Regions from separate parts of the Synechococcus sp. 'PEA 65AY6A-5F PE A' genome, predicted to be linked through region 1. Evidence: riboswitches for the same ligand, from Rfam matches in the RefSeq annotation. Region 1 holds a riboswitch; each other region holds the start of a gene.
The links. A riboswitch is a leader RNA that binds a small molecule or an ion and turns the genes downstream of it on or off. The one in region 1 is predicted to bind cobalamin.

Region 1 (7,610 bases):
AACACTTGGGCCAAGGCAGCGGCATCGCGGATGCCGAGGTTCAGCCCTTGGCCAGCTACGGGATGACAGTGGTGAGCGGCGTCCCCCACCAAAGCCAGGCGGTGCTGATAGTAGCGGCGGCTCTGGCGCAGGCGGGCCGGGAAGACTTGGGGCGGGTTCAGCAAGGTAAGGTAGCCGCCCTGGTCGCCGTAGTAGCGCTGCATCTCGGCCAAGAAGTCGGCCTGGGAAAGGGCCAGCGTGGCCTTGGCCTGCTCGTGGGGCAGGATCCAGACCACCTGGCAGCGGTTGCCGGGCAGGGGCAGGATGGCGAAGGGGCCGGCAGGCCAAAAGCGCTCGTAGGCGACGTTTTGGTGGTCTTGGGCAGGGGCCACCAGGGCGGTGATACACGACTGCCAGTAGTCCCAGCCGTCGCTCGGGATCCCTGCCCGCTGGCGCACTTGGGAGCGCAGGCCATCGGCGGCTACCACCAGGGAGGCGGCCAGCCGGCGGCGGCCTTGGGTCGTTTCCAGCTCTACCTCAGCCGCAGCCTCCCCGTAGGTTACGCTCTCCACCCTGGCTTCGTAGTAGCAGGTGATCTGGGGATCGGCAGCCACCCGCTCCTGGAGCACCTGCTGCAGCCGAGCATGTTCGCCGCAGTAGAAAACTGCCGTTTCCCCCACATCCTCCGGCCTAAACGTCACCCGCTGGGGAGCGTCGGCGTCGGTCAGAATCACCTGGGCAAAGGGTGTGATGTGGGGAGCCAGCGCCTCCCACACCCCGATGGCCCGAAAGATGCGGATCGACAACGGCGAAAGGGCATAGGCCAAGGGGCGCTGCCTGACTGCCTCAGCCGACTGGGCCTCAATGAGGGCCAAGCGCAGGCCGGATCCCTGCAGGGCACAAGCTAGGGTCAAGCCCGCAATGCCGCCGCCGACGATGATCACGTCGTAAACGGCTGCCAAGGTAGTCGGAGTGGGAGCAAGGGTTGTCATTTCTAGTGCTGAGTGCTGTGGGCAACTACTTCTGGGCGGGCGGAGTTTGCCGGCGTGGCGGCCCGCACCGCTCGGAACATGCCAAAGCGGCAGAGGCCAGTGCCGAAGGCCAGGCGCATGAGCAAGAAAGTGGGCACCTCCCGCAGCGACTTGATCAGGCCCACCAAGCCAAACTTCAGCAACCCTTCGGGACGGACAACCCCCTGCCAGATGGAATCCAGCCAAGAAGGAAGAGTTTCTTGCGTCCAGTCGGCAGTTTGCACCTGTCCTTCCACCAGGCCCGTGGCTTGCAACTGTTCGGCAAACCCCTCGATGCTGGAAAAGGCGGGGTGCGACCACTGATCCAACAACTGCCGCATCACCAGCCGCTCCCAGAAGTTGAGGGGCTTTTGACGGTCGTCGCGCTGGTTCCAGTCCGCCACCACCAAGATGCCGCCTGGCTTGAGCACCCGCAGCATCTCGCTGGCGTAGCGAGCCTTGTCCGGCATGTGGGGCCCCGCCTCGATGGACCAGACCACATCAAAGCTGGCGTCGGGGAAGGGCAGGTTGAGGGCGTCGGCCACCTGAAACCGGACGGGCAGATCGGGGGGGGTGAGCTCCTGGGCCCGCTGCACCTGCTGCGGGCTGATGGTGATGCCGGTCACCACAAAGCCATAGTCGCGGGCCAAGATGCGACAACTACCGCCAATGCCGCAGCCCACATCCAACACCGTCGTCCCCGGCGGCAGCCGATCCAGCCCGCCCCAGCGCACCATCTCGTGGACAAAGTCGTGCTTGGCCTGGATGAAGTTCTTCCGCCGCGGCGGGGATCCGTAGTGGCCCAGGTGAATATGCTCGCCCCAGTAGAACTCCAGGATCCCGTCTCGCGTCCATTCGTCGTAGGCGCGGGCTACCGATTCAGGAGAGCGGTACTTGCGGGCGGTCAACAGGTAGGCTCCCAATCCTATAGCTAGGAGCAGGACTAGGCCCCAAAAAACCCAGAGTGTTGGATTCATTAGAACTACCTTGAGATGGCTAGAGATGGCAATTGATGATTGTTGCTGCGGTGGCAACAGACACAGCGGGGATCCCTTCTGGCCTCCGTTGATCCAGCGGAGCAAAGCCCCACTCTCATCTTGCCCTATTTGCCAGCCGCAAGGCGGCCTAGGAGTGTCGTAGCCGCACGGTTGCCCGCGGAGGAGACGCTGGCCTGAGCAACCTTGCCGGGGGCTAGGTGGCCTGGAGCTCCTCCCTTAGACGCTGAGTGGCTGCCACCATGTTTTTCAGGGCAGGGATCACTTCCTCCCAGCGGCGGGTTTTTAGGCCGCAGTCGGGGTTGACCCAGGTTTGCTCTAGCGGCAAGTGGGCCACTCCCAGGCGCAGTTGCCGGAGAATCTGCTCGGTGTCGGGCACCGCCGGGCTGTGAACGTCGTAAACGCCGTTGCCTACCTGGTGGCGATAGCCGGCTTGGGCAATCTGCAGCAAGGTTTTGTTGCTGCTGCGGCTGTTTTCGATGGAGAGGACGTCGGCATCCAGACGCTCGATGTGCTCGATGATGTCCCCGAACTCCGAGTAGCACATGTGGGTGTGGATCTGGGTTTCGGGCTTGGCGCCAGCGGTAGTCAGGCGGAAGGCCTCCACCGCCCAACTTAAGTATTCTGGCCAGCGCTCTTTTTTCAAGGGCAGCCCCTCTCGCAGCGCTGGCTCGTCCACCTGCACCATCGCGGCTCCGGCAGCTTCCAAGTCGGCCACCTCTGCCCGCAGGGCCAGGGCAATTTGCAGGGCCTGCTCGCGACGGGAAACGTCAACGCGGGGGAAGGACCAGTTGAGCATGGTTACCGGCCCTGTCAGCATCCCCTTGACCGGCTTTTGAGTCAGAGATTGGGCCACCTTGAACTCCCGCACCGTCATGGGGCGAGGGCGAGACACGTCGCCGTAGAGAATGGGGGGACGCACGCAGCGGCTGCCATAGCTCTGCACCCAGCCGTGCTCGGTAAAGGCAAAGCCCTGCAGTTGTTGGGCGAAGTATTCCACCATGTCGGTGCGCTCGAACTCACCATGCACCAGCACATCCAGGCCAATTTCTTCTTGGATGCGGATGCACTTGGCAATTTCGGCGTCGATGGCAGCTTCGTATTCGGCCTGGGAGATCTCGCCCTTTTTGTACTTGACCCGCCACTGCCGGACTTCGGGGGTTTGGGGAAAAGAGCCGATGGTGGTGGTCGGCAGCGGTGGCAGCTTGACCTGCCGGCCTATACGCTGCTCGTAGGGAAGGGAGCGCTGGAAGTCCTGCGCCGTCAGGTTGGCCAAGGCCTGGCGCACTGTAGAGTTGGGGGGATTGAAGTCCTGGAAGGCCTGCCACTGCTGCTCCAGCTCCTGCTGCTGGGCGGCGGTGTCTTCGCCGTTGAGGGTGCGGGCCAGCAGAACCACCTCGGCCAGCTTCTGCTCGGCAAAGCTGAGAACATTGCGCAAAGGCTCTGGCAGGTGGGTTTCCAGAGCAGCGTCGTGGGGCACAAATTGGAGCGAGCAAGAAGGCTGCACCCGCAGGTTGGGGGCTAGGGCTTGCAGCTCTTGCAGAGTGGCCAGAACGGCTTTGGGCTGGATCTGCCAGACGTTGCGCCCGTCCACTACCCCCGCCCCCAGGATCTTGTCGGCGGGGAAGCCGTGGGCTCTGACCAGTTCCAGGTTGTGGCCGCGGGTGAAGTCGAGGCTGAGGCCAGCTACCGGAAGCTCCACCGCCCAGGGGTAAGTCTCCCCCAAGTCGTCAAAGTAGGTAACCAGGTGGAGAGGGATCCCCACGCTTGCAAGCCAGCGGTAGGTCTGCTCCACCGCTTCCTGAAGACTTTTGCCTTCGCTGGTCACCAAGATGGGCTCATGGACTTGCACTTCCCGGATCCCCAGGCGCTGCAGCTCCTGCAAGAGTTCTCTGTAGAGAGGAAGCAGCTTCTCCAGATCCCCCCGCAACTCGCCAGAGCGCTGGCTTAGAGCAAGAAGGGTAACCGGACTGAGAAGGACGGGGCTGGTGCGGTTTCCTAGGATCCCTTGCGCCCGTCGCACCGTGGCCAGGAAGTCGTCGAAATGGGCCTGAGGGATCGCGTCGGCCTCAATTTCCGGCACCAGGTAGTGGTAGTTGGTGTCAAACCACTTGGTCATTTCCAAGGCCGGCAGCCCCTCCTGCCCCCGCGCCATGGCAAAGTAGCGCTCCAGGCCTGATAAGCTCTGAAACCGGGAGGGAATCAGCCCCAGCCAGGTGGCCCAGTCCAAAACGTGGTCGTAGAGGGTTTGATCTCCTACGGCAATGTGGTCGAGGTTGGCCTGTCGCTGGGTTCGCCAGGCCTGACTCTCCAGATCCTGCAGCGTCGCCAACAAGGCTTCCGCCTCCAGGGTGCCGCCCCAAAAGGCCTCCAGGGCTTTCTTCAGCTCGCGGCGCTTGCCCATGCGGGCATAGCCTAGGGTTTGAGTTTCAATGGCCATAAGGTACCTTGTCCTGAATCGAATTCGGTAATTGAGGTTGCCGCCAGTTGTCATCCAACCTAGGCAGCAAGAGATGGCCGCCGACATGCCTATCGGTGGCATCCCGGCAGAAGGTTTTCCCTAGGCCAGGAAACCTGCCGGAGCTGTCAAGGCGTTCCTTCACCCTGGCGGCTTGCCCACTCTGCACAGGGGGATGCCCAGAGGACTCTTTTGTGCAACCAAAGCGAGCAACCGTCCTCCTAGCTGCCCCTGAGCTAACTGCTCAGCTCTCTTGTCCGCGCTTTTGACTGAGTGCCTACGATCCGAGAGCGTCGAAAATCCGTAAGCAGGCCGATGAAAAAACTTCGAGACGGGAACGGGCTAACGTCAAAATGGGGAGCATATCTGTACCTCGCAGATATGGTGAACTGTGGAAAAACCGCCGGCGGGCATTCTGACTTGCTCAGTTTTGGAGGGGCTGGCTTGGTCTCAAGGCCTCTTGCAACAACGAACCAGGGATCCCAAGTCCAAAACCGGCTCACAGCTGCGGGACAGCGGCAGATTCTCACTGCACTTTCCCCGTTGCCTCTGACGGCTGATCCCCGTCAGAACCGACAGTAGACTTTATCCTATCACTGGTTTTAGCGGGACTGGGCGGATTTGAACCGCCGACCTAGCGCTTAGGAGGCGCTTGCTCTATCCAGGCTGAGCTACAGCCCCAGGTCAGGTACCTCACTGATACTAGCAGAGAGGCTAGGGGGTATCGCCGCAAGGCTGCCGAGCAATAGCGTTCTTATGGAATTGCTGGAACAAAGGCTTTGCTTTCTGACACAAAACCCAACGCGGCGGCTCACCCCAGTAGTACTCTTTTTTCCAAATGGGCAAGCGCTCCTTGATTGCATCAATGATGTAACGTGCTCCAGCAAAAGCGGCGCCGCGATGTTCAGCTGTAGCACCAACCCAAACCGCAATATCACCAATTGCAAGATGACCCTGGCGGTGACAGGCAACAGCACCGCAGAGGCCAAACTTGGCGTGGGCTTCTCGGAGGATCTTCTCGCCCTCCTTCTGGGCAAGGATCTCGTAGACTTCGTACTCCAAGCTGAGAACAGGTTTGCCCTGGCTGTGGTTGCGTACCCAGCCCTCGAAGGTTACTAAGGCACCCGCTGTGTTATTGACGAGCAAACGACTGAGTTCAGCTGGCTGGATGGTGCTATCCACAATTAGAAAACGCAGCATTTAGCCCCCACAAACTGGTGGAATGAAAACTACCAAGGCACCTTCATCTATCGGCCTAGTCAAGCCACAGAACTCATGATTGACAGCAACCTTAACGTCCTCCGCTGCTAGCGAAAATCCATACTTTGCTTGCAGCTGCTGATAGAGCTCTAGGTAGTTTGCTGCACTGGTTTGCAGCACTTCGCTGCTCCGCTGAGCCTGTTCCCGCAGCACTGCTACATATTGAATTGTTACGGTCTTACTTAGGACAGATTGAGTTACCATGGCTGCAACTACCCCAAACGGATTGGAAAGTGGCATACTCCTCGGCGGTATTGACGTTCATGAGCTCGACCTCATGGTTGGGGGTAACTAGGGTGCAGGGCTGCCTGCTGAGGATTTCCACAGGGCAGTACACCCCTTCCGCGTAAGCCCTTTCTAGTACCGCTGCAGCTTGAGGAGTATAGATGGCGCAAAGAGCTTCCGGGAAGCCGCGCTCGGGGTTAACATAGCAAGTTGCGATTGTTTCGGCTTGGTAGTGATCCAGCAGCTTTTGGATTGTTTCTGACCGAAGGTTCAGTAGATCACAGGCAACAACCAACCAGTTAGCTTCAGGATGAGTATTCAAGGCAGTCAATAGGCCACTGATCGGGCCAACGCTTTCTACTAGATCTGGTAGTGTGGGCAAGAGCTCTAGAGCTGTGCCCGACCACTGACCGGCACGCGCTGACAAGTAAACCTGCTGGCAGTAGGGCTGCAGCAGTTCATAGAGATAGGCGGCGTGGGGTTTGCCAAAAGGGTTCAGCAGCGCTTTATCGCGACCCATGCGCTTGCTACGTCCCCCTGTGAGCACCAAGCCATAGAGGGGACGTTCCAGGAGGGCGTTTTTGCCGCCGGACTTAGTTACTAGGCGGGTCTCCTGGATGCAGATATGGGGCGACACCGACTTGCACATGTCATAGATTGTCAGCGCTGCTGTTGCCGCACCACAGAGAGCTTCCATTTCAACCCCTGTCTTAGCGCTGGTCTTGACAGTGCAGTGGATGGTTACAAGCAAGTGATCATCAATTGTGATATCAAAGGTGCAGTCTTCAACAGGGATCTGATGACAAAAGGGGATCAGTTGGTCAGTTCTTTTAACAGCCATTGTACCGGCAATGGTTGCTGTCTGAAATACCGGTCCTTTTTTCAGGTGGATATCTTGGCCAACAACATAGGATCTGAGAGCAGGTGGCAGTTGAACTCTTGCCCGTGCTGTGGCCGTTCGCAAAGACACCGATTTGTGGCTAATATCTACCATATGCGGATGGCCTTGAGCATTAAGATGGGCCCATGTACGATCAGCTTTGTCCATAGAGCTAGCCCCCTAAGCCGTACATTGGGTGTGAGACCTGCTCAACCCGGCGCAGTGGTTTCATCCCCAAAAGCTGCTGGTAAATTTGCTGACGTTGGCCTGGTGTTTTGTCTCGAACCGAGAGACCCTCCTCACTAAATAGGCAGGCAAAGAGACGACCATCAGCTGTCAAGCGCCACCGGGAACAGCTGCTGCAGAAGGGCTGAGACTCAGAGGCAATAAATCCAACTTTAACATTCTCGTCGATTGTAAAGTAAAACGCTGTCGAATCAGGTGCCGCTGGAAGGGGGGTTAGAGTATAGCGTTCTTGCAGACGGGCAATGCACTCTTGTGCTGAAACGTAGTGTTCTTCATAGAGAGAGTTGGCATAGCCGACCCGCATCAGCTCCAGAAAGCGAACTGTCACGCCTGTCTTGCGGGCAAACTCAACGAAATCAAATAGCTCGCAATCGTTGATCCCCCGCATTACAACCGTATTGACTTTGAGGCTAAATCCCCGGGCAATACCCTCCTGGATATTACGGAGAATATCCGCCAGGCAGTCGCGACGGGCAATTGCAGCTTGGGTGGAGGGCTGTAGGCTATCGAGGCTAACATTAAGGTTGAGAACGTTGGCAGCCTTGAGAACGTCCCAG
Region 2 (7,610 bases), on a different contig from region 1:
AGAGCCTATCTCCCAGAGGGTCTGCAGGGCGCGGTAGGACTCCCGCAAAGTCCGCAACTCCTGTTGGGATTGCTCCAGTTGCCGGGCCCATTCCTCCTGTTGGGAGCGCAGCTTTTGGTTTTCGGATTTTGTGCGCTGCAGGAGGCGCTTAAGTTTTTGCTGCTGCTGCTGGAGTTGGGCCCGCTCGGCTTCCGACTGCTGCAGTTGGATCCCTTGCCGTTCCAGCTCTATTTTTAGGGTGGTAACTTGCGATTGAAGTTGGCGGAGCCTGTGGCGCAGTTCCCGCTCTGGTGTGGGTTTGGCCGGTTTGGAGTTTGGGGAAGAGGGCGGGGGTGATGTTTGGAGATTTTGCAAGTGCCGTTGCAACCGTTGGGCTTGGGCCTGCAGAACTCGGCACCGCTGCTGCTCGCTGCGCAGTTGCGCTTGGGGGCGTTCGCAGGTTTGGATTTCGGCTTTCACCTGCTGCTTGGTGCGGTCGAGGATCTTTTGGTGGCGGAGCTGGGTTTGGCGGATCTCCTCAGCCACTTGCAGAGGACGCGGATCCACTTCGGGTTGCCGCGGCCTACCACCGTGATCGGCAGGATCGAAGGGAGACACAGCCGCCAACAGCGATTCTCGAAAGTCAGGCCAGGAATGCGACTGCAGACCCATCTGAACCACCCGCCAGGCCCCATAGGAGGCCCCAATTGCAGCCAGGAGCCCAGGGATCCCGGCCAAGGACAGGGAAACCTTGGGCAGGGTCGGCAGGATCTGATCCAGCAGGCCCACCACCAACGCGAAGACAAAGATCCCGCTCCCCGCGGCAGCGGCACCTGAGACCCAAGAGGAGCGGGAGAACATCATCGTTTCTGTTTTTTCGCTAGCAGAACCACCGGAGCAGGAGAACCAGAGGTCAGGTTCACAGATCGCCTGCCTGCATCTCAGTTTATCCCGCCGGCAGCCTCTGTTTCTCGCTTAGGGCACTTGCCAAGCCCGCTGGTGGTAGCTCTGCAATTCGGCCCAGGGATCCGCTGCTGCTGCGGGGGTATGGCCGTGGTTGTGGTGATGGTGAGAGTGATGGTGATGGGATCCGTGCCCATGGGAGTCATGGTCATGGTGATGAGTATGCCCCGCTCCCAGCTCTGCGCTCACCGCCAGGCGAAACTTGCAGAGGTGGCAGTTCATCAGGGTTTGGCCCTGGAGAGCTTCCTGCTCCAGTTGCTGCAGGCTGTGCAGCACCGCGTCCACAAGGCCCAATTCCGGCAGCATCAGCCAGTCGATCTCGGGGTATTGGCGTCGCCGTTCTTGCACCGCCGCCTCGATTTTTTTCACCAGCACCCCTGTAAAGAGAAAATAGGGCAGCACAACCACCCGGCGCGGCTGCCAAGAGAGGGCCCGCTCCAGACCCACCGGCAGGCGGGGATGGGTGATGCCGATAAAGCAGGTTTCCACGGCAGCAAACCCGGATCCTTCCCAAAGCAGCCGGGCCAGCTTACAGGCTTCGGCGTTGGCTTCGGGATCGCTGGAGCCGCGACCCACAAATAGGAGCACGGTTTCTGCCTCTGGGATCCGCCGCGGTTGGGCAGCTATCAGAGCAGCCAATCGGTCTCGCAGCAGTTGCAAGATCTCGACCCGGATCCCCAGCGGCCCGCCGTAGTGGATGCGCAACTGCGGGTGGAGGGCCTGCAGACGATCCAGCTCCACCGTCACGTCGAACTTGTTGTGGCGCGCCCCAAAAAGCAGCAGCGGCAGGGCCACGATCTCCTGCCACCCTTGGGCCAAGCATTGTTCCACCCCCTGGGCAATACTGGGCTGGGCTAGCTCCAAAAAGCAGGGGATCACCGGCCGATGGGGGGTGAGGGATTGATAAACTTGGGCCAGCTCCAGAAAGGCTTGCTGCCCTTCAGGGTCACGGGATCCATGGCCGATGAGCAACAGGGGCAAGGCAGGAGAAGAAAACTGCCCAACCGCACGGGGAGGGGAAAAACTGAGGACATCCAACACAAAAAACTCCGTTCCTTGTGAATCGCAAGGGGTACAGGACAACGGCAGGTGGGTGTTCTGGCTGAGGGAGGGATCCCATCACAGTTGCGTCACAGTGGCGGATTTGCACCGCGCTTTCCCCAGTCTGCCTGAGCCTTTTAGGTTAGCTTGCCGCTTGTCGTTCACCAAGCCCCCTGGGGGGGATGTCCTTGTCTGCCAGAAGATAGCCCTGAGGCATGAGCGGTACGGCAGACTCATGCTCAAAGGGCAGCAAAACTGTTGCCGCGCTAATCCCCCTTGCCCCTGGGAGAGGGCCTAACGCCGGCCCGCTGGTCTGGGGGGCTGAAAGTGTCGCAGGCGCAGGGCATTGGCGACCACCGAAACGGAACTCAGGGCCATGGCTGCCCCCGCCAGCATAGGGTTGAGCAGCCAACCGGTGAAGGGGTAGAGCGCCCCAGCGGCAATCGGGATCCCGAGCGTATTGTAGATAAAGGCGAAGAAGAGGTTCTGGCGGATGTTGTTGAGGGTGGCCCGGCTGAGTTGAATGGCTGTGGCGACTCCCCGCAGATCCCCCGACATGAGGGTAATATCGCTGGCGGCCATCGCCACATCCGTACCTGTACCAATGGCGATCCCCACATCGGCTTCTGCCAGTGCCGGCGCATCGTTAATGCCATCTCCCACCATCGCTACCCGGTGGCGGGGCCGTCTGAGCTGGCGAATATAGGCTGCCTTTTGCTCAGGGCGGACTTGGGCGATCACCCGGCGAATGCCTGCCTGCCGAGCAATGGCCTGGGCGGTGGTGGGGTTATCCCCGGTCAGCAGGATCACCTCCAGGCCCATCTCCTGAAGCTGGCGCACCGCTACAGGGGAGGTGGGTTTAATGGGGTCGGCAATGGCCAACAGCCCCACCAGACGGTGGGATTGCGCCACGCCGATCACCGTTTTGCCCTGGCTTTCCCAGGTCTGAACCCGCTCCAACCAAGAGGGATCCCAAGCGATCCCCATCGCCTGCAACCAGCTCAGCCGACCGATGCCGACCCACTGATCCTCCACCCAGGCTTCTGCCCCCTCGCCCACTTTTGCCTGAAAGTGCTGGGCCGGCGGGATCGAGATGCCTTCGGCTTCGGCTTTTTGCACCACTGCCTGGGCCAGCGGATGTTCCGAGTGTTGTTCCACCGCTGCTGCCAGGCGCAACAGGGCTAGGGGGGAAGATCCTGGCGTCCAGATCTCGGTGACGCTGGGACGGCCCTCGGTGAGGGTGCCGGTTTTGTCCAGGACGACTGTGCCCAGGCGATGGGCCAGCCATTCCAGGCTTTCGGCCCGCTTCACCAGGATCCCCAGTTCTGCCCCCCGCCCCGTCGCCACCATGATCGAGGTGGGGGTGGCCAACCCCAGCGCACAAGGGCAGGCGATGATCAGCACCCCAATGGTGTTCACCAAAGCCAGCGTCGGATTGCCCGCCAGCCCCCACCAGAGCACAAAAGTTAGGATGGCTACCCCGATCACCGCCGGCACAAACCAGGCCGTCACCCGATCCGCCACCTGTTGAATGGGAGCTTTGGATCCCTGGGCCTCCTGCACCAGGCGCACGATCTGGGCCAGAAGCGTATCTTTGCCCACCCGCCGCGCTTCCATCACAAAGCTGCCCGTCTGGTTGAGGGTGGCCCCGATAACCTCATCTCCTGCCGACTTGCTCACCGGCAGGCTCTCGCCCGTCACCATCGACTCGTCCAGGCTGGAGGATCCTTCCAGGATCACCCCGTCTACTGGCACCTTCTCACCGGGGCGCACCCGGATGCGATCCCCCACCTGCACCGCCGCAATCGGGATATCCTGCTCCACCCCGTCGCGGATGACCCTTGCCGTTTTCGGCTGCAGCCCGATCAGCTTGCGAATGGCCTCGGAGGTTTGCCCCTTGGCCCGCTGCTCCATCCATTTGCCCACCAGCACCAGGGTGACGACCACCGCCGCCACTTCGTAGTACACATCCGGGTGCAGGCCCTGCTGGTGGAAGAAGTTGGGAAAGAGGGTTTGAAAAAGGGAGTAGAAAAAAGCGGCGCTCGTTCCCAAAGCTACCAAGGTATTCATATCCGCCGAGCGTCGCTGCCAAGCCGCCCAGGCGCCACGATAAAAAGGCTGGCCCACCCAAAACTGCACCGGCGCCGTCAGCAGCAACTGCAACCACGGATCCTGCAGCCAGGGGGGCAGGCCGGGGATCTCCCGCCCCAGCATCATCGGCAGGGATCCGATCAGCAGCACCGTGCTGAGGCCCACTCCTATTGCCACCTTCAGCTTCAATTCCCGTTCTGCCGCCCGTTGGGCGATCCGTTTTGGGTCGGTCGGATCGGACTGTTGCCAATCGTCTTCGACCAAGCGCGCCTGATACCCCGCCTGCTCCACCGCCCGGATCAAGGCTTGCGGATTCACCAGCCGGGGATCCCCTCGCACGATGGCCTGCTCGCTGGCAAAGTTGACCGCTTGTGCCGTAACGCCCCGCACGCGACTGAGGGCCTGTTCAATGACGGCAGTGCAGGAGGCGCAGCTCATGCCCTGGATAGCCAAGCGCCAAGTGCCGCCAGCAGATGAGGCGGACAGGCCGGGGGCAGCGGAATGGGAACCCGAATCAGACATGGCTGTCCTCAGAGCAAAAATTAATAGCAAAAGCCCTCTTTCCCCCAACCAGGGGAAAACCACACCTGTGAACCTTGTCCCGCTACTGCCGACGGGCAAGGGAAAAATCGCTAGGCCGGCGGATAGCCCACTTGGGCGAGCACCTGCCGCCAGACACTTTCCGGCTGCTCAGACGTAATCCGCACCTGCTTGGTCTTGGGATCCGCCTCCACCTGCGCCTGGGGATCCTGTTGCCGCACCGCCTGCGTGATGGTGTCCACACAAGCGGAGCAGGCCAGCTTCGGCACCGTCAAAACAACTTGCATCCTGGGAAACCTCCCCAGCCCAATGCCACCAGCTTGATGCTAAACCTTCCAGTGGGCTGGAAGGTCAAGAGGGTGGCTGAGGCTCCTCTATGTTCCAGCGGTAGTCCACCTGATAGCCCCGCTGTCGCCAGTCCTCTTCCAGTTGCAACTGTTGGGTCAGGGCTTTGCGCAGAGAGTTGATCAGCTCTTGCGTGCGGCCTCGGTTGCCGAAATCCTGCTCTTCGACAGTGGGAAACGTTTGCCGCTCGAGAACCCGCAGCAGAAATTCGTAGTGGACGTGAGCCGGCACAGGAATACGTTTCATCGATCTAGGCCCTTCTTGGGATCCATTGACAATCCTGGGCTTACTGGGATGACAACAGGGAGCGGACGGCTTGGCCGGGATCCGGCTGCGTTACCAGCGCTTCCCCCACCAGCACAGCGCGCACCCCCCAACTGCGCAACTGCTGCAAGTCAGCAGGGGTGTGGATGCCAGACTCGCTGACCACCGGCAGATCGCCGAGGCGCTCCCGATGGGCGACCAAGAGATCCCGCGTCGTGTTCAAGTCCACCGCAAAGGTTTTGAGATCCCGATTGTTGATGCCGATCAGCACCCGTCCTTTGGCCTGTTGCAGGTGCGGCAAGGCCAAAACCCGCTGCAACTCTTGGCAAGTGTGCACCTCCAACAGAGCCGCCATGCCCAGTTGCTGAATGAGCTTGAGAAAATAGCCCAAGTCCGCATCCGAGAGAATGGCGGCAATCAACAGTACCGCATCCGCTCCCAGAGTGCGGGCCCAGAGGATTTGGTAAGGGTAGAGGATGAACTCCTTGCACAAGATGGGGATCCCTACCGCCTGGCGGATCTGGCGCAAGTACTCGCCGCTGCCCTGAAAAAACCGCTCATCCGTGAGCACCGACAGGCAACTGGCTCCCGCCGCCTCGTAGCTTTGGGCAATGGCCACCGGATCAAAGGGATCGCGGAGAACCCCACGGCTGGGGGAAGCTTTTTTCACCTCAGCGATAAGGGAAACGGGGTGAGGGGATTGGGTGAGGGCCGCCACAAAATCCCGCACCGGTGGCGCTTGCTCCAGTTGCTGCTGCAATTGCTTCAGAGGAAGCTGTTCCCGTTGGCGCTCCACCTCCTGCTCTTTGTGCCAGACGATCTCCTCCAAAATGTGGCGTGGCTCGGCCTCTGGAGCCTTTGTCCGGTACACCTGCGAGGCCACCACCACCGGCGGGGCAGGAGAACGCCGACGAACGGCAAGCAGCTCACCTTCCAGCTCCATACCACCCCTGAACAGAACTCTACACCTCACCCTAAACTACTCTAGTGTGCTGCTGTCGGTTTGAATAGCTACTCCGAATATCCCCAAACCGCCTCTGGCAAAGGTGTTTTTTTTACTCTATGGTTGAGTTTAGGGCTGAGCAGCAGCCGATGCCGGTTAGACTGCCAGTTAAGCAGAGAGCCGGCGGAGGCGCTGCTTGAGGCAAGACAAAGGTGCTGCTCAGGACGAGATGGCTCGAGACAGATCCAAGTCAACCCGGGTCAAGCGAGAGGCTTGACGCAGGTTTTCGCGCCCCGGGGTGCCTTGCTCCGGCAGCCGTTTCGTCTCCCCATCTTGCCCAACTGTGGGCAAAGGCTCGGCTGAGGCAGAGTTTGGGATATTGCTGTCCATGCTGTTTTGAAGGAGTTCGGGCGTGCTGTACCTGGCAGAGCTATCCAAGCCGATTGGGTTTGCCAAATCGTCGCTGCAATTGCTAGCCAAGCAGCAGCAGGACAACACCTGGGTGGCCGTGAACGAAGAATCGATTACTCTAGAGGGCCGCATCGCCCAGGAGGCCGGGCGCTTCAAGGATGGGGCCTTGGTGCTGGCAGAAATCACAGGCAGCCGTCAGATTACCCGCATCAACGAAGCCGCTCGCCAACTGGTGACCTACCTACAAAACTTCAGCCAACTTCAGCTCAAAGCCCGCAGCCAAGAGGAAGAGATTGAAAATTGGCGCAAGTCCCTCACCTTTCAGGCGCATGAGCTGACCCGCCGCGAGATGGAGCTGGCAGCCCAAGAAGAGGAGGTGCGGCGGCTGTACGAGCAATACAAGGGCGTGGAGGAAGAGCGCAAGCTTCTAGACAGCCTCAAAGAGGAGTTGGCAGCCCAGCAAGCCTACCTGGCCGAGCAGCAGCGCCTGATCGGAGAACAGCGAGAAGCCCTGAACCGGCAACGGCAGGAACTGGAAGCTCAGTTGCAAGAGGCCCGCTCCAGCCGGCTGGGGGAAGCAGAAGCGGTCCAGCTCCAGATTTTGTTGCAAGAAGTTCAGGAGAGTTTACATTTCTCCGCGAATCCCTTGGCTCTTCTCCAGAGTTTAAAAAGCCAGGTTCAGCAGCAGCAGGATCACTTCAATCAAGAGATTGCCCAACTGGAGCAAGAACGTCAGCAGGCCCACGCTCAACAGGAGGAGCTGGATCGAGACTACCATGCCTGGCGGGAGCGCTGCGCCGCCTGGTGGGGATCCCAACGATCCCTGGAGCAGAGCCAAGCCGAATGGCATGCCCGCCAGGGATCCCTGCGAGCCTATCAGGAGCAACTGCAGAGGATCCTTCAGCAGTTGCAATCCCAAGAGAGCTTGTACCAAAAAGCCTATCGCCTGGTGCAGGAGTACGACTTTATCGTCGATGGCAGCAGCAACGGCAGGGCTGGGGAGCCGGCGATCTCGGTCGAGGAGCTGGCGGCC
Region 3 (7,610 bases), on a different contig from region 1:
ACTTCTAGGCATCCGGAAGTAATGACCTGAATATCCAAATTGGCTTCCCGCAGGGCCGATTGCAGAGCTTCCACAACGGGCTGATAGTGGCGAGAAGGATAGCAGCGGCTGGAACGGCAAACCGCCAAATAGGGCCGCTTGAGGGGGTTATCTTCATACGGGATCCGCTCTTTTCCCTCGACGTAAATGGCCCGCAGGCGTTCATAAAGGGAGAGCTTCTGATAGTCGGCTTTGCCTTCGGGCAGGTAGTCTTCTCCTGGCCCCAAAAAGGGACTGGGCAAAAAGATCTGCAGCAGAGATTCCTCTGCCCCGTTCCAAAATTGAATTCCCCATTGGCGAGGCTGGCGCTGCGGATTGAGGCGGCGATAGAGGGCGGCGCGGCTGACCAATCTTTTGCGGCGCAGTTCTAGGGGGGTTCGGCCATAGGGGCCGCCCCGGTGCTCTTCTAGACACAGATGCAAATGCCAAGTTTCGGTGGCCACGGTCAAATAGCCGTCGTAGAGCACACAGAGAGCAGGGGGATCCTTGAAGGCCGCCTCCAGCACTCCTCCCTCCACCACCTGGCCCACTTGGATCTCGGCCCAGCGCTCCTGAAAGAGCTCATAGAGCAATGGCCCAAGACAGTCGATGTGAGCCGGGATCCCTTCGTAAACGGTTGTCCAGCCGGTGGGGGAAACCTCTTGCCAAGTCTGGTTTAAGGGCGTGATCCAGGGACTGAAAGCGGCCATAGGTTGCTCCTATTGGATTGGCGGAATGCGGGCAATCACCCCCTTTTTGATGGGGCGCTCTGCCCAGGGCAGGATCCCATCGGGCTTTGTCAAATACAGCTCCGCCGTTTGTAAGATTGGCTCTACATCTTTTGGATCGAGATCGCCAAAGACATAGGTCATCTTCCCCGGGGCTGCTAGGGCAATCACGCAGGCATGGCTGCAGCCGCTCATACAGGCAACTGGCTTCAGGTGCAATTGGGAATTGAGCACTTGCGATTGCAAGGCGGCCAGGAGCATTTCTCCTTTGCTAGTCCCTTCTTTTTGGCCGTTCACCCAGCGAGATCCGCAGGTGGTGCAGATCCAGAGGTAATGTTCGGCCTCAGCTTGAGCCGAAGTTGTCGATGGAGAAAAGTTAGGAGATAGAGAGTTGGTTGAGATCGCCATAAGTTGCATCCAAACTAAACCGTAAAGCAGACAATCAACTTGGAAAGTTCTCGCTAAAAGTGGTCAGCCGGAGAGTTAAAAACAGCCTGGGATATCGCTAAAATTGCCCCCGCAAGTTCACCCTCAGCGTGCGGCCAACTCCGGGATAGCCGGGGAAAACTTCATACTGCTCATCCAGCAGGTTGTCGATCCCCAACTCTAGGCTCAGGGCCTCAGCCAACGGGATCCCGCCGCGCAGAGCCACGGTGGTGTAGCCTGGCAGGGATTCCGTATTGGCATTGTTGGTAAAAAAGCTCCCAATGTGATGGACCAAAATCGAGCCGTACCAGCCCTGCTCGTGGCGGTAGCTTAGGCCTAGATTGAAGCTATCGGCTCCTACAAAGGCTAGCTCTTTGCCAACTGTGGCCGGGTTAAGGGCAGCGCGGATGATGGGATCATTGAGGGTATAGTTGGCAAAAAGCGTCCAGTTTTCCCCCAAACGCAAATCTAAAGCCGCTTCCAGGCCGGTATATTCGACCAGCCCGATATTTTCATAGGTTCCCCGGCGCGGCCCAAGGCTGACAAAGGTGATGCCATCGCGGATGCGGTTGTGGGCAAAAGTCAAGCGCAGCAGGCCAAAATCTCCCAAGGCTTGATCTAAACCAATGTCAAAGCTTTCCCCTCGCTCTGGGCGGAGATTGGGGTTGCCATCCACTTCAAAAAAGCCGCGCAGCCGAAAGAACAATTCCGAGATCAAGGGGGTGCGAAAGCTGCCGGCGTAGCTGGCCCTCAAGGTAGTTCCCTCGGCAACTGCCCACCGGATCCCCACAGCCGGCGAGGTGGCCGAGCCGTTGGCCAAACTGCTGAAGTCCTGACGGATGCCCAGGTCGAGGTGGAACTGGGGATCCGGGCTGTAGTCCAGGCGGGCAAACAGGGCCCCCTGGTTAACCGTATCGTCGTAGTTGATATTGGCAGAACCCCTGGCAAAAGAAAAAGTCGTATTGCGGGCTGAGATAGAGCGATAATCTGCCCCCAAAACTCCCTCTAGGTTTTCGCCGGCCTGCCAAGCATATTGAAGCTGGGATCCCCAGCCATTGCGCAAGATGACGTCGCGGGATCCCTGGCTTTGCGGAGCGCTGAAGCGGTAGTTGAGATCGTCCAAAAAGACTCTTGCCTGCAGGGATCCTGTTTCCTGAGTCCACAGCCAACTGAGATCCAGCAGCAGATCGTTGGTGTTTTGCTCTGCGTCGGGAGAGGGAAACTCTACACTGCCGGGCACGCGAAAGGCTTTGTTGAGGTAGAGGGCGTTGGCTGTTAGGACTTGATCTTCGGCCAGTTGCCAGGTGAGCTTGGCCTGCAAGTTGTGGTACTCCACCGCCGAGTTTTCCCGCCTGCCTGACTTGCCCAGCCGCTCAATGGCAAAGGGAAAGTCGTTGTTACTTTGCAGACGGCGATAGCTGAGCACCCAGCCCAGATCCTGGGCTTGGCCGCGACTTTGGATCCCTTGCTCATTGAGACCGTAGCTGCCGACCGCCGCTTCCAGCACCGTCTCCGTTTCTGGCTGCGGCTCCACCGTGACGATGTTGATCACGCCGCCAACGGCGTCTGAGCCGTACAGGGTAGAGCCGCCGCCGGGGGAGACTTCAATTCGCTCGACGACATCGGTGGTGATTTGCGAGAGGTCAAACCCCCCGAAAAAACCCAGATCGTTGAGAGGGCGGCCATCCAAGAGCACCAATACCTGCGCCGTTCGCGCCCCTCGCATGAATTGAGAGCTAAGAGCTCCCAACTGAGTTCCCGCTGTGCCATCGCTGAGGATCCCGGGCAAGTAGCGCAGGGCTTCCTGCACCGTCCTTGCCCCTTGCTGGCGCATCTGCTGGCGGGTGATGACATAGACTGGGCGGGAAGACTCTCGCAGCAGGCCGGGACGGCGAAACGGGGTGGTGACGGGTTGATTCAAAATCTCGGCGCTGAGGCCGGTATCCAAGATTGCCTGCCCCCAGGCCGGGATCCCCAAACTCAAGATCCCCAGCCCAAGGCTGAGACATACAGTTACTTTCATCCGGTTGCTCCTGCTTCCGTGCGACGCGGAAGGGCTAAGCTTTGAGCCAAAGCCGCAGGCGGGCATCCTGACTGAGGTCCTCAGCCCATCACAGTTGCGGCACAGCGCCGGATTTGCAGCGGACTTTCCCCATTGCTTGCCCTGGCTGATCCCCAGGACAACCTGACGGCACGGCTTTCCTCCCCATTGCTCTGGAAAAAGCCGTGCTAGGCATCATACATTCCCTGCTGGGGAGTTCCTATCCTGCCGGGGGGGATCCCTGGGCAGTGAGGTCAACGGAAGATCATCTCCGCCACCGCGTCAAAGCCGGCGTCCAACAGCCGATCCAAGACTGACTGGGCCTGGCTGCGGCTGTCGTAGAGGCCGGCCTGCAGCACCCTCCTGCCGTTGAACACGGTCTCCACCGCTTCGGGGAGGAGCTGCCGCAGCCGCTGCAAATCGTCGCTGCCCTTGGGGGTCACCAGCACACGAAAGCGGGTGGCCGACTCTGCTGGGGCTACCGCCGGTTCTGGAGCCGCGGCAACGGGAACAGGGGGGGTTGTTGGGCTGCTGCCCGCTTGTCGGCGAGCCGGGGGTGGCAGGAGGGTAGTAATATCCGTGAGAGGAGCCACAGATTGCTGGCGGACGGGAGTGGCAGGAGCAGGCTCAACCGGTTGGGCAGGCGTGGTGGAGCCATCGGGGGTGAAGGGGACGGCAACAAACTCCTGGGGTTGAGCGCCTGCCGGCTGAGGGGGGGCACTGGGCAAAATGCGCCCTCCCGATCCCGCTGCAGGAGGGGGAACGGGGGCAGTCGATTGGGGCACCGTCACCACCGGCAAGGTGGGAGAGGCCGCCGCCGGCTGGGGATCCCTGCTGGGAGCCGGAGGCTCGGCCTGCGGAGTTGTGGGCAGCGTCAAGCCGCCTGCCGCAATGGGTGGCGGGGCGTTGCTGGGCAGCGCAGCCACCGTGGTCTGGCCGGCCAGATCCAGCTCCCCTTTGGTTTTGCCGGCCAGTTGGTTGCCATTGGCGTTGAGGCGCAGGCCGCGGGTGGCGTTGTGGATGTCGTACTGGCCGTTCCCCTCAAAGATGTTGTTGCCGGGATCCGAAGCCGTGCCCAAATCTGGCTGGGCGGTGGTGATAGCTGTCAGGCCAGTCTCCAGGTTGCGGGCAATGAGATTGTTGCGCAGGATGGGACGGGCGCTGCCGCCGACCACAATGCCGGTGCGGTTTTGCAGGATGCGGTTGTTGCGCACAATCGGCGCCGAGCGCTGGTCGATGGTGAGGCCAAAGCCGGTCTCTTGGAAGAGGTTGTTGACAATGGTGGGCTGGGAGGTGCCCAAGACGGAGATGCCGTTGGCCCCGTTTTTGTAGAAGCGGTTGCCTTCTATCCAGGGGTTGGAGGCGCCGGCGATGAAAATGCCGTCGTGGATGCTGCCCACAAAGCTGTTGTTGAGAATCCGCGGGGAAGCCGATTCTACCCAGAGGGCGTAGCCGCGCCGACCCTGGTTGCGCAGGGTAACCCCCCGCACCTCTGAGCCGGTCTCTGCCAGCAGGGCAACGTTTTGCCGGGCCAAGGTCGGGCTCATGTAGGTGCCGCCGCCATCGATCAGGTAGCCCTCTCCCAAGGTGGACTCGTCCCCGCGCAAGATAAGGCCGGCCTTGAGGCGGATGGGGAAGACTTCGCCGCTTTCTGCGCTGTACACCCCCGGCAGAAGCTGGATGATGCTGCCGGCTGGCGCCCGGCTGATGGCATGGGTGATGGTCTTGAAGGGGTTGTTGCGGGATCCATCCCCTTGGGTATCGCTGCCATTGGCGGCATCCACAAAAATGGCGGGGCGGTCGTCCGGCAGCGGCGGCGCTTGGGGCAGGGCCTGCTTCTCCAAAAGGCCGGTGTCCAGGGAAGTTTGCGCCCAACTGGGATCCCTTCCTGCCGCCAGCAGTAAGCTGGTGCTCAACAGCAAAGAGGTGGCCAGTCGCGTCAGCGTCGCGGAGCCGTGACGCTGCAACCGCAAGTCAGGCAGGACTGCTGTAAATTGGTGTTCGCCGGATTTCTGCAGACGGATGAACGATAAGGAAGAGATCATAGGAGTCATCCCCACACCAGGCTGGGCCAGAGAAGGAAGGAGGGTCGAGGCTATCCTACCAAACCTGACAGGCAGGATCCTGCCCTCTTCCCCAACTCCAAATACGGACTGATGCAGGCTTCTTTTTGTAGATCCAACGCTACCCCTAGAGTATACCCTTGCCATGACCGACGAAGCCCTTGCCCGCGAAGGCTCCTCCCAAGAGTTGCCGCTGGCTTCCCTCTCGTCTGGGCGCCCCCTGCTCAACCTGCTGTTGTTGGGGATCCCGGCCCTCCTGCTGCTCTTGGGCCAGTGGGCAGGGCAGCCGGCCCTGGGCTGGGGGGCGGTGCTGGCTTGGCTGGGCCTGGCCGGCTGGTGGGGGCAGCCGCTCTGGGTGCAGATCGGGCGCGACCTCTGGCAGTGGCTGACCACCTGGCCCAGCCTGGGGTGGGCGGCAGCAGCTCTCGGCTTGGCGGTGATGGGAGGATTGGTCTGGAGTGGAGCCTTCTCGGCCCTGGGATCCCTGAGCTGGGAGGCCATCGGGGCTTTGGGCGAGGTGTTCGGGGCTACAGGTCAGATCCTGATCGCCCTCCTGGCCGCCTACATCGCCTGGCGGCAGTACGTCATCTCCCGCGACCTCACCATCCAGCAGAACATCATCACCCAGCAGCAGACCATCGACGCCTACTTCGAGGGCATCTCCAACCTGGTTCTCTCCCCTGACGGGCAGTTGGACGACTGGCCCCTGGAGCGGGCCATTGCGGCCGGGCGCACGGCGGCGCTCCTCAACGGCGTGGATCGCTTTGGCAAAGCCAAGATCCTGCGCTTCCTCTCCACCGCTAACTTGCTTAGCCCCCTGCGCCGCGACGAACACCTGGGCCGGCCCATCCTGGACGGCAAAGGCGGCTACCAGCGGGATCGCCTCAACGGGATCCGGGTGGTGAATCTGGGCACCATGCTGGAAGGGGCCGACCTGCATGGCACCCTGCTGCGGGGGGTGGACTTCAGCGAGGCCAGCCTGGAAAGAGCCAACCTGCGGGATTGCGACCTCAGCCACACCAACCTCTGCGGGGCCAACCTGCGCAATGCCGACCTGCGCGGCGCCGATCTCTACCGCGCCCTCTTGTTTGTGGGATCCCTGCAGACGGCTTCTCCGGCTCAGCCAGGAAAAAAGCCCGATTTTAAAAGCGGGGCCTACGCCGGCGCCATCGTGGCCGGCGCGGACTTTCGCCGGGTGCGTCGCCTTTCCCCCGAACAAAGAGCCTACCTGGCCGCCTGGGGAGCCAAGCTGGATCCTGAGCCCCCGCTTCCCCTCAACTCCTCGGCCAGCCGTTTGGATCCCGGCGGCGAAACCGAGCCCTTACCCCCTCCTGCCGAGCCGCCGGCCTCCCGGAGGCCTTGATCCAGAGCCAATGGCCGGCAAACCTGGGTTCAACGCCAGCGCTGCCATGGTCATGGCAAACAGCCATGAAACAGCTTGTGAGTTGATCCCAGCTCCCCTCTCCCTCTGGGAGAGGGGCTGGGGGTGAGGGCCTGCCGGAGAACCGTTCAAGCTAGCCTGAAATAGCCCCAATCCCTCAATTGTTGGACATGGCCCGCTTGCTCACCAAGTTCTGGCTGCTGGAGCGCTACCTGTTTGGGCAGATGCTCACGCCGGTGCTGGCCGGTATAGCTGGGGGAACCCTGCTGCTTTTGGCAGGCCGGCTCTTTACCTTGGCCGAGCGGCTGGTCGAGGGATCCGTGCCGCCCCTGACGGTGTTGCGCCTTCTCATTTTGGATCTGCCGGAGATGGTGCTGCTGGGCATGCCCATCGCCGCTTTTTTTGCCACCATGCTCACCTTGGGCAAGCTGAGCGGCAACAGCGAGATTACCGCCATGCGGGCAGCCGGGATCCCGTTTACGCGCATTTTTCGTCCCCTGTTGCTGGTGGGTCTGCTCATGAGCCTGAGCGCTTTTTGGATCAGCAACGTGCTCCTGCCGGCCAGCAAACGAGAAATCCGCCAGATCGACCAGCAGGCGCTCCTGGCCCGGGCCACCACCCCGGTGCAATACGACGTCTTTTTCAGAACCGCCCGCGTTGGCGGGACGGAAGACAACCTCTGGTTTTTCATCCGCCAGGTGGATCCGCGGCTGAACACCATGCAGGATGTCACCATCTTGCAGGTGGATCCCTTGCCGGGGGGCAAGTACCAGTTGGCAGAGGTGACCCTGGCGGCCCAGGCGGTGTGGAATGGCCTGGACTGGACCCTCAGCGAAGGGGTGACCCACCGCTACGGCCCTGACGGCCTCAGCCTGGCCGAAGAGCCCTTCGACCGCAAGCCGCTAGAGGTCTCCCAAGATCTGGCCGCCCTGATGCAGCCGCCGGTTCCGCCC

Region 2: linked by a shared signal. The riboswitch ahead of GG26_RS06830 (sirohydrochlorin chelatase) and the one ahead of metE (5-methyltetrahydropteroyltriglutamate--homocysteine S-methyltransferase) in region 1 are both predicted to bind cobalamin.
Region 3: linked by a shared signal. The riboswitch ahead of GG26_RS10160 (TonB-dependent receptor) and the one ahead of metE (5-methyltetrahydropteroyltriglutamate--homocysteine S-methyltransferase) in region 1 are both predicted to bind cobalamin.

What each region holds. Positions count from the first base shown of each region.
Region 1 is NZ_JAOALE010000032.1:4,535-12,144, reverse strand. It holds gene GG26_RS10595 (FAD-dependent hydroxylase) at 1-971, opposite strand, end outside; gene GG26_RS10590 (methyltransferase domain-containing protein) at 974-1,966, opposite strand; gene metE (5-methyltetrahydropteroyltriglutamate--homocysteine S-methyltransferase) at 2,181-4,424, opposite strand; cobalamin riboswitch at 4,830-5,034, opposite strand; tRNA gene GG26_RS10580 (tRNA-Arg) at 5,049-5,123, opposite strand; gene GG26_RS10575 (molybdopterin synthase catalytic subunit) at 5,157-5,642, opposite strand; gene GG26_RS10570 (MoaD/ThiS family protein) at 5,643-5,906, opposite strand; gene moaC (cyclic pyranopterin monophosphate synthase MoaC) at 5,881-6,975, opposite strand; gene moaA (GTP 3',8-cyclase MoaA) at 6,980-7,610, opposite strand, start outside.
Region 2 is NZ_JAOALE010000015.1:12,311-19,920, reverse strand. It holds gene GG26_RS06835 (hypothetical protein) at 1-843, opposite strand, end outside; gene GG26_RS06830 (sirohydrochlorin chelatase) at 955-1,983, opposite strand; cobalamin riboswitch at 2,013-2,149, opposite strand; gene GG26_RS06825 (heavy metal translocating P-type ATPase) at 2,278-4,596, opposite strand; gene GG26_RS06820 (heavy-metal-associated domain-containing protein) at 4,707-4,901, opposite strand; gene GG26_RS06815 (DUF5340 domain-containing protein) at 4,966-5,205, opposite strand; gene trpC (indole-3-glycerol phosphate synthase TrpC) at 5,246-6,166, opposite strand; gene hmpF (pilus motility taxis protein HmpF) at 6,579-7,610, shown strand, end outside.
Region 3 is NZ_JAOALE010000029.1:14,384-21,993, reverse strand. It holds gene GG26_RS10170 ((2Fe-2S) ferredoxin domain-containing protein) at 1-728, opposite strand, end outside; gene GG26_RS10165 (DUF1636 domain-containing protein) at 738-1,154, opposite strand; gene GG26_RS10160 (TonB-dependent receptor) at 1,252-3,195, opposite strand; cobalamin riboswitch at 3,235-3,376, opposite strand; gene GG26_RS10155 (DUF1565 domain-containing protein) at 3,468-5,258, opposite strand; gene GG26_RS10150 (pentapeptide repeat-containing protein) at 5,422-6,639, shown strand; gene GG26_RS10145 (LptF/LptG family permease) at 6,828-7,610, shown strand, end outside.